4 regions of the Pantoea anthophila genome follow, and region 3 is predicted to be linked to each of the others. Evidence: predicted binding sites of a transcription regulator. Region 3 holds the regulator's gene; each other region holds the start of a gene.
What was found. Region 3 encodes PurR, which represses purine synthesis genes. Its sites were predicted from a motif close to CANGCAAACGTTTGCNTG; they were not measured.
Positions count from the first base shown of each region.

Region 1: a site for PurR is predicted at 1,279-1,296, ahead of OJ965_RS20595 (NCS2 family permease). Genes of this name have one in related genera too.
Region 2: a site for PurR is predicted at 1,285-1,302, ahead of OJ965_RS09750 (NCS2 family permease). Genes of this name have one in related genera too.
Region 4: a site for PurR is predicted at 918-935, ahead of purH (bifunctional phosphoribosylaminoimidazolecarboxamide formyltransferase/IMP cyclohydrolase). Genes of this name have one in related genera too.

Region 1 covers NZ_CP110473.1:3,899,017-3,902,128, forward strand. Annotated here, with positions in the region: gene OJ965_RS20585 (GlxA family transcriptional regulator) at 1-545, opposite strand, end outside; gene yieH (6-phosphogluconate phosphatase) at 554-1,213, opposite strand; gene OJ965_RS20595 (NCS2 family permease) at 1,366-2,679, shown strand; gene OJ965_RS20600 (4'-phosphopantetheinyl transferase family protein) at 2,721-3,112, opposite strand, start outside.
Region 2 covers NZ_CP110473.1:1,560,722-1,563,833, forward strand. Annotated here, with positions in the region: gene OJ965_RS09740 (D-lyxose/D-mannose isomerase) at 1-209, shown strand, start outside; gene OJ965_RS09745 (response regulator) at 388-1,131, opposite strand; gene OJ965_RS09750 (NCS2 family permease) at 1,563-2,861, shown strand.
Region 3 covers NZ_CP110473.1:2,162,525-2,165,636, forward strand. Annotated here, with positions in the region: gene OJ965_RS12600 (C40 family peptidase) at 1-265, shown strand, start outside; gene cydH (cytochrome bd-I oxidase subunit CydH) at 313-402, opposite strand; gene purR (HTH-type transcriptional repressor PurR) at 684-1,709, shown strand; gene punR (DNA-binding transcriptional activator PunR) at 1,706-2,611, opposite strand; gene punC (purine nucleoside transporter PunC) at 2,718-3,112, shown strand, end outside.
Region 4 covers NZ_CP110473.1:3,695,245-3,698,356, forward strand. Annotated here, with positions in the region: rRNA gene OJ965_RS19715 (16S ribosomal RNA) at 1-445, opposite strand, end outside; gene purH (bifunctional phosphoribosylaminoimidazolecarboxamide formyltransferase/IMP cyclohydrolase) at 1,082-2,671, shown strand; gene purD (phosphoribosylamine--glycine ligase) at 2,691-3,112, shown strand, end outside.

The DNA of each region.
Region 1 (3,112 bases), 1.7 Mb from region 3:
GTGGGCGTGTCGCAGAGCTGATTAATCAGATGCAGCGCCAGGTCGATACCCGCCGTGATGCCTGCGCTGGTCCAGATGTTCCCGTGCCCGACAAAGACACGGTTCTCTTTGACCCGTGCGCGCGGGGCGGCCGCTTTCAGACGGGCAATCACATCATGATGTGTCGTGCATTCAACCTCATCCAGCAGCCCCGCCTGCGCGGCCAGCAGGGCACCTGAGCAGACGCAGACCAGCATACAGGTCTGCGCGCGCAGCGCAGCCTGCTGCCGGATCAGCCACTGGCGCGCCTCGGCGGCCTGCGGCGTGGCAAAGCAGTGCCGGGAGTCATAGACGCCCGGCACCACCAGCAGACTGTCGGCGGGAAGCTGTTCCGGCAGCGGTTCGATGCCGCCAATGGTCATGCCGGTGGAGCAGACAACCTCCGGCTGCGGGCCAATGTAGCGCAGCGTAAAATGATCGCCCGCCAGTTTCAGCGTCTCGGCCGGACCGGTCAGATCCAGCACCATGACGCCAGGCAGGGTTAAAAACCAGACGGTGTGACTCATGGGCCGCGCTACACCAGATCCCAGCCACGGGCGCGCCACAGCGCAGGCAGCTGCGCCATGTCATCGAAGCGCGTCACCAGCGGATGATCCAGTTCCGGGTTATGCGCGTCTGCGCAGTAGTAGTAGACCGGAATCCCGGCGGCGATCCCGGCGCGGGCGCCCGCTTCGGAGTCATCCACCAGAATGCAGCGCTCAATCGGCACCTGCATCTGCTCCGCCGCGTGGTACATCAGTTCCGGATCGGGCTTCCAGTGCAGAATGTCATAGCCACTGTAGAGGTGCTCAGCAAACAGCGGCAGCATGCCGGTTAATCCCAGCGAGTGCTGCATCTTCTTTACCGTTCCGTTTGAGACCACGCACATCGGCACCCTGATCTGCTCCACCAGCGCTTTCGCACCGGCGATCGGCTGCAGCTGCTGGTCGAACAGTCGCGCCACTTCCGCGCGGTAGGCGGTTTCGACCTCCTCCATCGGCAGCGACACCTGATGCGCCTCACCCACATCACGAATGATGTCGTAAAGTTTGACGCCCTTATACTTTTCAAACATCTCCTGCAGCGACAGCGTCAGGCCATAGCGGGCAAAGGTATTCACGTAGGCCTGGGTGCAGAGCAGTTCACTGTCCACCAGCGTGCCATCGCAATCAAAAAAGACGCATTCTACTGACATCAGATTCTATCCTTCGATTCAGGTGTGGGTTCCCCACTTTACCGCACTCCGTACAGATTGCGAGACTGGCAATCGGTTGCGAAAAATCATTGTATTGCCCCGGTAAAATCGCCAGGATACGCGCCGATGATTTTTTCTTCTGGATGGATGGCATGAGCAAGCAAGGCGTTTTGCAGCGCATTTTCAGGCTGCAGGAACATGGCACCACGGTGCGTACCGAAGTGATCGCGGGTATCACCACCTTTCTGACGATGGTCTATATCGTCTTCGTCAATCCGCAGATCCTGGGCGTCGCGGGCATGGATACGCAGGCGGTGTTTGTCACCACCTGTCTGATTGCCGCCTTCGGCAGCATTCTGATGGGCCTGTTTGCCAATCTGCCGGTAGCGCTGGCACCCGCTATGGGACTGAACGCCTTTTTCGCTTTTGTGGTGGTCGGGGCGATGGGGTATTCCTGGCAGGTCGGCATGGGCGCCATTTTCTGGGGTGCGGTCGGCCTGCTGATCCTGACGCTGCTTCGGGTCCGCTACTGGATGATTGCCAATATCCCGCTCAGCCTGCGCGTCGGCATTACCGCCGGGATCGGCCTGTTTATCGCCATGATGGGGCTGAAAAATGCGGGCATTATCGTGCCTAATCCCGATACCCTGGTGGCCGTAGGCAACCTGACCTCGCACAGCGTGCTGCTGGGCGCGCTGGGCTTCTTTATTATCGCCATTCTGGCGTCGCGTAATATCCACGCGGCGGTGCTGATCTCCATGGTGATCACCACGGCTATCGGCTGGATGCTGGGCGATGTGAAGTTTGTCGGCCTCTTCTCCGCGCCACCGTCGGTAACGTCGGTGGTCGGTCAGGTCGATATCAAAGGCGCATTCAACATCGGCATGGCCGGGGTGATCTTCTCCTTTATGCTGGTCAATCTGTTCGACTCCTCCGGCACGCTGATTGGCGTCACCGATAAAGCGGGCCTGACCGATGAAACCGGCACCTTCCCGCGCATGCAGCAGGCGCTGTATGTCGACAGCATCAGTTCAGTGAGTGGCGCGCTGGCGGGCACCTCCTCGGTGACCGCCTATATTGAGAGCTCCTCCGGGGTGGCGATTGGTGGCCGTACCGGCCTGATGGCGGTCGTCACCGGCCTGCTGTTCCTGCTGGTGACGTTCCTGTCACCGCTGGCGGCCATGGTGCCGGCCTACGCCGCGGCGGGCGCGCTGATTTACGTGGGTGTGCTGATGACGGCCAGCCTGTCGCGCGTGCGCTGGGATGACTTAACCGAAGCCGTTCCGGCATTTGTCACCGCCGCCATGATGCCGTTCAGCTTTTCTATCACCGAAGGCATTGCGCTGGGGTTTATCGCGTACTGCGTGATGAAGCTGGGCACCGGGCGCTGGCGTGAGATCAGCCCCTGCGTGGTGATTGTTGCCCTGCTGTTCGTACTGAAGATTGTCTTTATCGACGCGCACTGAGCGCAGTGACTGAGCGCCGCAACCCACCGGTTGCGGCGTTGTCACATCTCAGGATGCAGATTGCGCTCGCTGGGCAGGCTGGTCAGCCGCAGCGCATGCGGCCCGATATTGGGCTTGCCCATCTCCATTTCCCGTAATGCGCGCCACTGAAAGGCGTTATCCATCTCCCACAGATAGAGCCGCTGGGTCGCGGATGAGAGCGCACACGACCAGACCAGCACAGGCTCTGCATCGCAGACTACCTGAATATCGGGATAGAGCGACGACCGCAGCCGCCCTGCACCCGGCAGCAGACGCAGCGAATCCAGCCCCCGATCGCCCTCTCCCGTCAGCTTGAGAATGCTCTGGCGCAGCGTCCAGATCTGGGTCACCGCTTCCATCGCATCCTGCTGGGCATTGATCCAGGCGATTTCGCCGGAGGTCAGCCCCTGAA
Region 2 (3,112 bases), 600 kb from region 3:
GTGAAAGCGTGACGCTCGAGGCGGGCCTCTGGCACAGCTTCTGGGGCGAACCGGGTTTTGGCGACGTGCTGGTAGGCGAGGTGTCGATGCCCAATGATGACGAAAACGACAACGTGTTCCTGACGCCACTCGCCCGCTTCAATCCGCTTGAGGAGGATGAAGCGCCGCACTGGCTGCTCTGTAATGACTACGCCCGCGGCTTTACCTGACCCTTCCGGACGCTGATCATCGCTGCGCGTGATCGCCGGGAGCGGGCTGCCTCATCGTTCTTATGCTGCGCGCGGGCGGTTCACCAGACCGCCGTGCGTACTCGCGGGTAAACTGCGTCAGACTTTCATCGCCCATATCCGCCGCCACGGCGGCGACATTGCCGGGACGTTGCGCGATTCAGGCGATCTGGCTGGTGCGCGGGGCGGTTTCAGGTTTCATTACGTCAGCCGAAAAGACATAGCCCAGCCCGCGAATGGTGCGGATCAGATCGGGCTGATGCGGGTTGATTTCGATTTTGCGGCGCAGGCGCATGATCAGCACGTCGATGGTGCGGTCAAACACATCCAGACTTTCGCTGTGGGTCAGCTCCAGCAGCTGATCGCGGGTCAGCACCTTGCGGGCGTGACGCACCAGCGCCCGCAGCAGGCTGAACTCGCCCTGGGTCAGCGGCACCAGCTCGCGCTGCGGATTGAACAGCTGGCAGCGACTGTCGTCCAGCTGCCAGCCGCCGAATCGCCAGCCCGCCGGTTCCGCTTCGCTCTGGACAGGGCGTCCGCCGCGCCGCAGGGCCGCCCGGGTGCGCGCCACTACCACGCGCGGATTAAAAGGTTTGGCAATATAATCATCGGCACCCATCTCCAGGCCGACCACCATCTCCGCTTCGGAACCCATACCGGTCAGCATGATCACCAGCACCTCGGGGCGCTGACGCTGCAACTGCTGCAGCACCAGCAGTCCGTTGGTGTCAGGCAGCATCATATCCAGCATCACCAGCGTGATCTCCGGGTGCGTGCTGAGCATCAGCAGCGCCTCTTTTCCCTGATGACAGCAGTAGACCTTTAACTGATGTTCACCTAACGCATCCTGCAGGACGTCGCAGACAGCAGGATCATCATCCACCACCAAAATCGCTGGCTTCATGGCGCGGCCTCAATGTTACGAAAGAGTTAATTCAGGAGTCTACACAGGCCAGAAAAGTGCGCTGAGGCAGCGTGCTGAAACGTGACACGCCTCGCCCGCCATTATGCGGAAGCGTGCGCTGGCGCAGAGTTTTGCGGGGGTGACACAGAGAGGCAGGAAAACGATTGCGCATCCTCGGTGCATTGCACCATAATCGCGCCTCGTTTTGGTTCGGAATTCTCTGAGGCGCATCCGGCTCTGCCAGGTAATCGATTGCGTCGGCAAGTGGCATGGCAATTGCTTTGGGCAGTGGGTCAGTCAGGGATTTCAGACGATTCCGGCAGGTCAGTATGTAGCGGCCGGTATCCGCGTCCCGAAAACAGAATAATCAGCATGCAACCCCCTTTGGCAAGCGAGACCCACACCGGTGCGGTCTCCTGTATCGAGAGATGATGATGTTAGAAAAACTATTCAAACTCAAAGCGCATAACACGACGGTTCGTACCGAGATTATCGCCGGGATCACCACCTTCCTGGCGATGGCCTATATTCTGTTTGTTAACCCGAGCATTCTGGGCGCGACCGGCATGGATAAGGGCGCCGTATTTGTCGCGACCTGTCTGGCGGCGGCGATTGGCTGTGCGCTGATGGGGCTGATCGCTAACTACCCGATTGCACTGGCACCGGGCATGGGGCTGAACGCCTTCTTCACCTACACCGTCGTACTGCACATGGGCTACACCTGGCAGATTGCGCTGGGTGCGGTGTTTCTCTCGGCAGTGATTTTCTTTGCGATGTCGCTGTTTAAAATCCGTGAGTGGATTATTGCCAGTATTCCGCTGCCGCTGCGCGCGGGGATTGGTGCCGGTATTGGCCTGTTTCTGGCGATCATTGCGCTGGAAGGCGCAGGCATTGTGGTCGATAACCCGGCGACGCTGGTGGGCATTGGCGATCTGACAAAACCGGGTCCGCTGCTGGCGATGCTTGGCTTTGTGATGATTGTGGTGCTGGAAGCGCGTCGCGTAACCGGTGCCGTGCTGATCGGTATTCTGCTGGTAACCTTTATCTCTATGGGCATCGGCCTGTCGCCGTTTGCCGGGGTCTTCTCTGCACCACCATCGATTGCACCGACCTTTATGCAGCTGGATATTGCTGGCGCGTTTAACGTCGGCCTGGTCAGTGTGATTTTTGCCTTCCTGTTTGTGGATGTGTTTGATAACACCGGCACCCTGCTGGGCGTCACCAAACGCGCCGGTCTGGCGGATGAGCAGGGTAACGTGCCGAAGATGGGCCGTGCGCTGATTGCTGACAGTGCGGCTGCGCTGTTTGGTTCACTGCTGGGCACCTCAACCACCACCAGCTATGTGGAGTCGGCGGCGGGCGTGAGTGCGGGTGGCCGCACCGGCCTGACGGCGATCGTGGTCGCCGTGCTGTTCCTGCTGGCGCTCTTCTTCTCACCGCTGGCCTCCAGCGTGCCGGTCTATGCCACCGCGCCCGCGCTGCTGTTTGTGGCCGTGCTGATGACATCCAGTCTGGCGGATATTGACTGGAAAGATATCACGACTGCTGCCCCGGTGACGGTTACCGCGCTGACCATGCCACTGACCTATTCCATCGCCAACGGTATCGCCTTTGGATTTATCACCTGGACGCTGGTGAAGCTGCTGAGCGGTCGCGCCAGAGAGGTCAATGCCGCGCTGATTATCCTGTCGATTCTGTTTGTGATTAAGCTGGGCTGGCTGAGCGCCTGATGGTGGGTTGGCGGCCGGGGAGGTTTCACCTGGCGGTTGGGAGTTATCACCTGGCAGTGGGGGGCTCTGAGAGGATTTCGCCTGTCGGGGGGAGGGAGTTATTACCTGGCGGTGGGCTGGCTCTGAGAGGGTTTCGCCTGCCAGGCTGTGGGAGTTATTACCTGGCGGCGGGGTGGCTCTGAGAGGGTTTCGCCCGCCAGGCGTGTGGGAGTTTCAGTTCGCCCGTGCAGGCGGACGCGTCAAGGGGCGGA
Region 3 (3,112 bases):
AATTCCGCGCACCGCTAACGAGATGTATCACCTGCGTGACGCTGCCCCTATCAAACGTGAGTCACTGGAAAAAGGCGATCTGGTCTTCTTCCGCATTAATGGCCGCGGAACCGCGGATCACGTCGGGGTTTACCTGGGTGACGGCAAGTTTATTCAGTCACCGCGTACCGGCAAAGATATTCAGATCAGTGCGTTAGGGGAAGATTACTGGCAGCGTCACTACATAGGTGCGCGTCGTGTAATGACGCCGAAAACCATTCGCTGAGCTGATGCAGCGTCAGAAAAAAGCCGGGAGAAGTCCCGGCTTTTTTATCAGTGCAGTACAGCGGTAAAACTAAAGGCCACAATCATCAGCAGGCAGCCGACAGTGGTCATTAACGCCAGTTTAAGATCGGTACTCATGGGTTGCTCCTTAACCACATAATCATTGTGGTTATTCTATTTTCCCACAGCTGTGGGTAAAAATCTCGTTTTATCCGTTCAGCCTTGTTAGAATCCCGCCCTTGTTGCGCAACGCGCGCAGCCCTGATTCCGTTTGCGCACTTTTTCAGGCATTTATTCTCCGTCGGCCGCCGGTTTAATGCGCCATAACACGGCATTTTTGCGGAAAATACCCTGAGCAGACGCAAACGTTTAACACTACGCTTATCATACAGTTAGATAAGTCCTGGAGTCCGATTTTCATGGCAACAATTAAAGATGTGGCAAAACGCGCTGGCGTCTCCACGACCACGGTTTCGCACGTCATCAATAAAACCCGCTTCGTGGCTGAAGAGACGCGCGATGCGGTCTGGCAGGCGATCAAGGAACTGCACTACTCGCCGAGCGCCGTGGCGCGCAGCCTGAAGGTGAATCACACCCGGACGCTGGGGCTGCTGGCCACCTCCAGCGAAGCGCCCTATTTCGCTGAGATTATCGAAGCGGTCGAGAATCACTGTTTTGACAAAGGCTATACGCTGATTCTGGGGAATGCGCATAACGATCTGCAAAAACAGCGCGCCTACCTCAGCATGATGGCGCAGAAGCGCGTCGATGGTCTGCTGGTCATGTGCTCTGAATACCCGGACGACCTGCTGCAGATGCTGGAAGAGAACCGCAATATCCCGATGGTGGTGATGGACTGGGGCGAGTCGCGCGCCGACTTCACCGATACGGTGCTGGATAACGCCTTCCAGGGTGGCTATCTGGCGGGACGCTATCTGATTGAGCGCGGCCACCGCGACATCGGCGCCATCCCCGGTCAGATGGAGCGCAACACCGGGGGCGGACGTCATGCCGGTTTCCTTAAGGCGCTGGAAGAGGCGGGCATTCAGCCGCGCGCCGAGTGGATCGTGCAGGGTGACTTTGAGCCGGAGTCGGGCTATCAGGCGATGCAGCAGATCCTGTCGCAGAAGCAGCGCCCGACGGCGGTGTTCTGCGGTGGCGACATCATGGCGATGGGGGCGATTTGCGCCGCTGACGAGATGGGTCTGCGGGTTCCACAGGACATTTCGGTGATCGGTTATGACAATGTGCGCAACGCGCGCTATTTTGCGCCCGCACTGACCACCGTCCATCAGCCCAAGGCTCAGCTGGGTGAGAAGGCGCTGGATATGCTGCTTGATCGCATTACCAGCAAGCGCGAAGTGTCGCAAACGATTGAAGTCCATCCCACGCTGATTGAACGCCGTTCAGTTGCGGATGGTCCGTTCCGCGACTATCGCCGTTAATCCTCGCTTAACCACTCCTGATTAAGCGTTTGCGCATCACCCAGATAGCTGAGTAACCAGCCTGTTGCCGGTGATGCGCGATCCTCTGCCCAGCTGACACAGCAGGGGCTGTCCGGAAACGCCTGCGGCAGCGTGAGCTCCACCAGCGCGCCGCTGTCGAGCAGTGGCCGGGCCAGATGGCCTGGCACCATCGCCACGCACAATCCCGCCTGCACACACTCCAGCCCGGTTTGCCATTCCGGCACCACCAGCCTGCGCTGATTGTCCAGCGTCCACGTCATGCGCCGCGGCAGCGCCCGTGACGTATCCTCCAGCACCAGCGACGGCCAGTGACGCAGCGTGTCATCATCAATCCGGGTTGCCTGCGTCAGAGGATGATCGGGTGCAACCACGCAGCGCCAGTTGAGCTTCCCCATATCCCGAAACGCAAACCGTCCGCCAACCGGTATCGCCTGGGTCGCACCAATCGCGACATCGACCCGGCCATCGGCCAGGGCATCCCAGACCCCGTTGAAGACCTCATAGCTGATGTGCAGCTCCATGTCCGGGAAGTGGCGATAAAAATCTTTAACCAGCTGCCGGGTACGCTGCGGTTTGGCGATGCGGTCAACGGCAATGCTTAGCTGTCCGCGCCAGCCGTTAGCCAGCTGCTGACACTGCTGCCGGGTTGCGAGCATTTTTTTGATGACGCTGCGCCCTTCCCTGACAAAATGCTCTCCCGCCGGGGTCAGTACCACTTCACGGTGCTGACGCTCAAACAGCGGCACCGCCAGCCAGGTTTCCAGCTGGCGAACCGTATAGCTGATGGCAGACGGCACCCGATGTAACTCCTGCGCGGCGGCGCTGAAACTGCCCCCGCGTGCAACCGCGTCAACCACTTCCAGTGCATACTCTGACCACATAATCTGCCTTCAAAAATTTTAACAGCAACCGGCAAATATTACCGTTTCACAGCCGCAAACGCACCTTTTACACTCTGCCGCGTTTACCCTGCAAAATGAGAATCTGATGTTGTCGAATATAGGATTTATGCCCTACCTCGCTCTGCTCAGCATGCTGGGCTTTTTAGCCACCGATATGTACCTGCCCGCCTTTGGCGCGATGCAGGAGACGTTCCGCACCTCGCCCGGCCTGATCAGCGCCAGCATGAGTCTGTTTCTGGCCGGCTTCGCCTGTGGTCAGCTCTTCTGGGGCCCGCTCTCCGATCGCATCGGCCGTAAACCCGTGCTGCTGGCCGGGCTGGCACTGTTCGCCGCTGGCTGTGCGGGTATGCTGTGGGTGAATGATATCTTTCTGATGCTGGCGCTGCGCTTCATTCAGGCGATTGGTGTCTGTGCTGCCGCCGTAAGCTGGCAGGCGCTGGTCATCGACCGCTATCCGGCGGCGCGCGCCAGCAAAGTGTT
Region 4 (3,112 bases), 1.5 Mb from region 3:
CCGCTGAAAGTACTTTACAACCCGAAGGCCTTCTTCATACACGCGGCATGGCTGCATCAGGCTTGCGCCCATTGTGCAATATTCCCCACTGCTGCCTCCCGTAGGAGTCTGGACCGTGTCTCAGTTCCAGTGTGGCTGGTCATCCTCTCAGACCAGCTAGGGATCGTCGCCTAGGTGGGCCATTACCCCGCCTACTAGCTAATCCCATCTGGGTTCATCCGATAGTGAGAGGCCCGAAGGTCCCCCTCTTTGGTCTTGCGACGTTATGCGGTATTAGCCACCGTTTCCAGTGGTTATCCCCCTCTATCGGGCAGATCCCCAGACATTACTCACCCGTCCGCCACTCGTCACCCGAGGAGCAAGCTCCTCTGTGCTACCGTCCGACTTGCATGTGTTAGGCCTGCCGCCAGCGTTCAATCTGAGCCATGATCAAACTCTTCAATTTAAAGTTTGATTTGCTGAAACGAGTTCAGCGGTGCTCATCTGTAAAACGTCATAATGAATTTCATTATGTGTTCACTCGTGAGGCTTTGATATTTTTGTGCGCCCTAAGGCGCTGATATCAATCCTGCGAGTGCCCACACAGATTGTCTGATAAATTGTTAAAGAGCAGTGCGAACAGTGCGTTAGCGTCCTGTCGCGAGGTGGCGTATATTACGCTTTCCTCCTTCAGAGTCAACCTCTTTTTTCAGAAGCTTTTCTCCGGCGGCTCAGTCTCCTGAACCTCTCAACACCGCATTCCGTAAGCCGTTGTGCCGTGTCGATGGAGGCGCATTATAGGGAGTTGTCAGACAGGCGCAACCCATAAATTGCAGAAAAAAGCGCGTTCGCTGCATTCCACAGCAAAAGTCGCTGTTATACGCAGTTACACACAGCGTTATCCACATTCACCGGGCCTGGCAAATTTAGGCGAGCATCACGCAAACGTTTTCGCTACAATGCCGGGCAATATGACGGACTCCCCTTTTAGGGGCGTTACCTGAGGTTTTTGATCTTTCCTTCTTATATAGAAGAGAAAACCGCTGTAAAACCTGATGTAACGCTCTTCTATACGCGAAACAAAGCCAAGGGATAAACCACCATGCAACAACCTCGTCCTGTACGCCGCGCCTTGCTCAGTGTCTCTGACAAAGCCGGCATCCTCGAATTTGCTCAGGCGCTCTCCAGTCGCGGTGTCGAACTGCTCTCCACAGGTGGAACCGCTCGCCTGCTGGCGGATGCGGGTCTGGCTGTCACAGAAGTCTCTGATTACACCGGTTTCCCGGAAATGATGGATGGACGCGTCAAAACCCTGCATCCGAAAGTGCATGGCGGCATTCTGGGTCGTCGCGGCCAGGATGATGCCATCATGGCGCAGCATGACATCAGCCCTATCGACATGGTGGTCGTTAATCTCTATCCCTTTGCCCAGACCGTTGCCCGTGAAGGATGCTCACTGGAAGACGCAGTAGAAAACATTGATATCGGCGGCCCGACCATGGTGCGCTCTGCCGCCAAGAACCATAAAGATGTGGCCATCGTGGTCAGCAGCGGCGACTACGACGCCATCATTGCTGAAATGGATGCCCACCAGAACGGCCTGACGCTCGACACCCGTTTCGATCTGGCGATCAAAGCGTTTGAACACACCGCCGCTTACGACGGTATGATCGCGAACTACTTTGGTAGTCTGGTGCCCGCCTATCACGGTGAACGCAATCAGCCTGCAGGTCGCTTCCCGCGTACCCTGAATCTGAACTTCATCAAGAAGCAGGATATGCGTTACGGCGAAAACAGCCACCAGCAGGCGGCCTTCTATATAGAAGAGCAGGTTGCTGAAGCCTCGGTTGCCACCGCGCAACAGGTTCAGGGCAAAGCGCTCTCCTATAACAATATCGCTGACACGGATGCTGCACTCGAGTGTGTCAAAGAGTTCAGTGACCCCGCCTGCGTCATTGTTAAACATGCTAACCCTTGTGGCGTTGCGACCGGCGACGACCTGCTGTCAGCCTATGACCGTGCTTACCAGACCGACCCTACCTCTGCGTTCGGGGGCATCATCGCCTTTAACCGCGAGCTGGATGAAGCGACAGCACAGGCCATTATCAGCCGCCAGTTCGTTGAGGTGATCATCGCGCCCGCCGTTTCCGAGGCCGCGCTGAAGATTACCGCCACGAAACAGAATGTCCGTGTCCTGATCTGCGGCCAGTGGCAGAACCGCACGGCAGCGCTCGATTTCAAACGCGTCAACGGAGGCCTGCTGGTTCAGGATCGCGATCTCGGTATGGTCGATGCCAGCCAGCTGCGCGTGGTCAGCAAGCGTCAGCCATCGGAGCAGGAGCTGCGTGATGCCCTCTTCTGCTGGAAGGTCGCGAAGTTTGTTAAATCCAACGCCATTGTCTATGCGCGTGACGGGATGACGATCGGGATTGGTGCCGGCCAGATGAGCCGCGTCTACTCCGCTAAAATTGCTGGTATCAAAGCGGGCGATGAAGGACTGGAAGTGAAAGGTTCTGCCATGGCGTCAGATGCGTTCTTCCCCTTCCGCGACGGTATTGATGCAGCCGCTGCGGTGGGCGTGAGCTGTGTGATTCAGCCTGGCGGCTCTATCCGCGATGAAGAGGTGATTGCGGCGGCGGATGAGCACGGCATTGCCATGATCTTTACCGATATGCGCCACTTCCGTCATTAATCGTTCCGGAGAGTAACAGATGAAAATTTTAGTGATTGGTAATGGCGGACGTGAACACGCGCTGGCCTGGAAAGCGACACAGTCGCCGCTGGCAGAAACCGTCTTTGTTGCGCCAGGTAACGCCGGTACGGCATTAGAGCCTGCGCTGCAGAATGTCGCAATCAGTGCGACCGATATCCCTGCCCTGCTGGATTTTGCCCAGCGCGAGAAGATCGATCTGACCATTGTCGGACCGGAAGCACCGCTGGTCATTGGCGTGGTGGATGCATTCCGTCAGGCTGGGTTGACTATTTTTGGCCCGACTCAGGCTGCCGCACAGCTGGAAGGCTCAAAAGCTTTTACCAAAGACTTCCTGGCGCGCCATCAGATCCCCAGCGCGGCATACCAGAACTTTACCGAGGTCGAGCCGGCTCTCGCTTATCTGCGTGAGAAAGGCGCGCC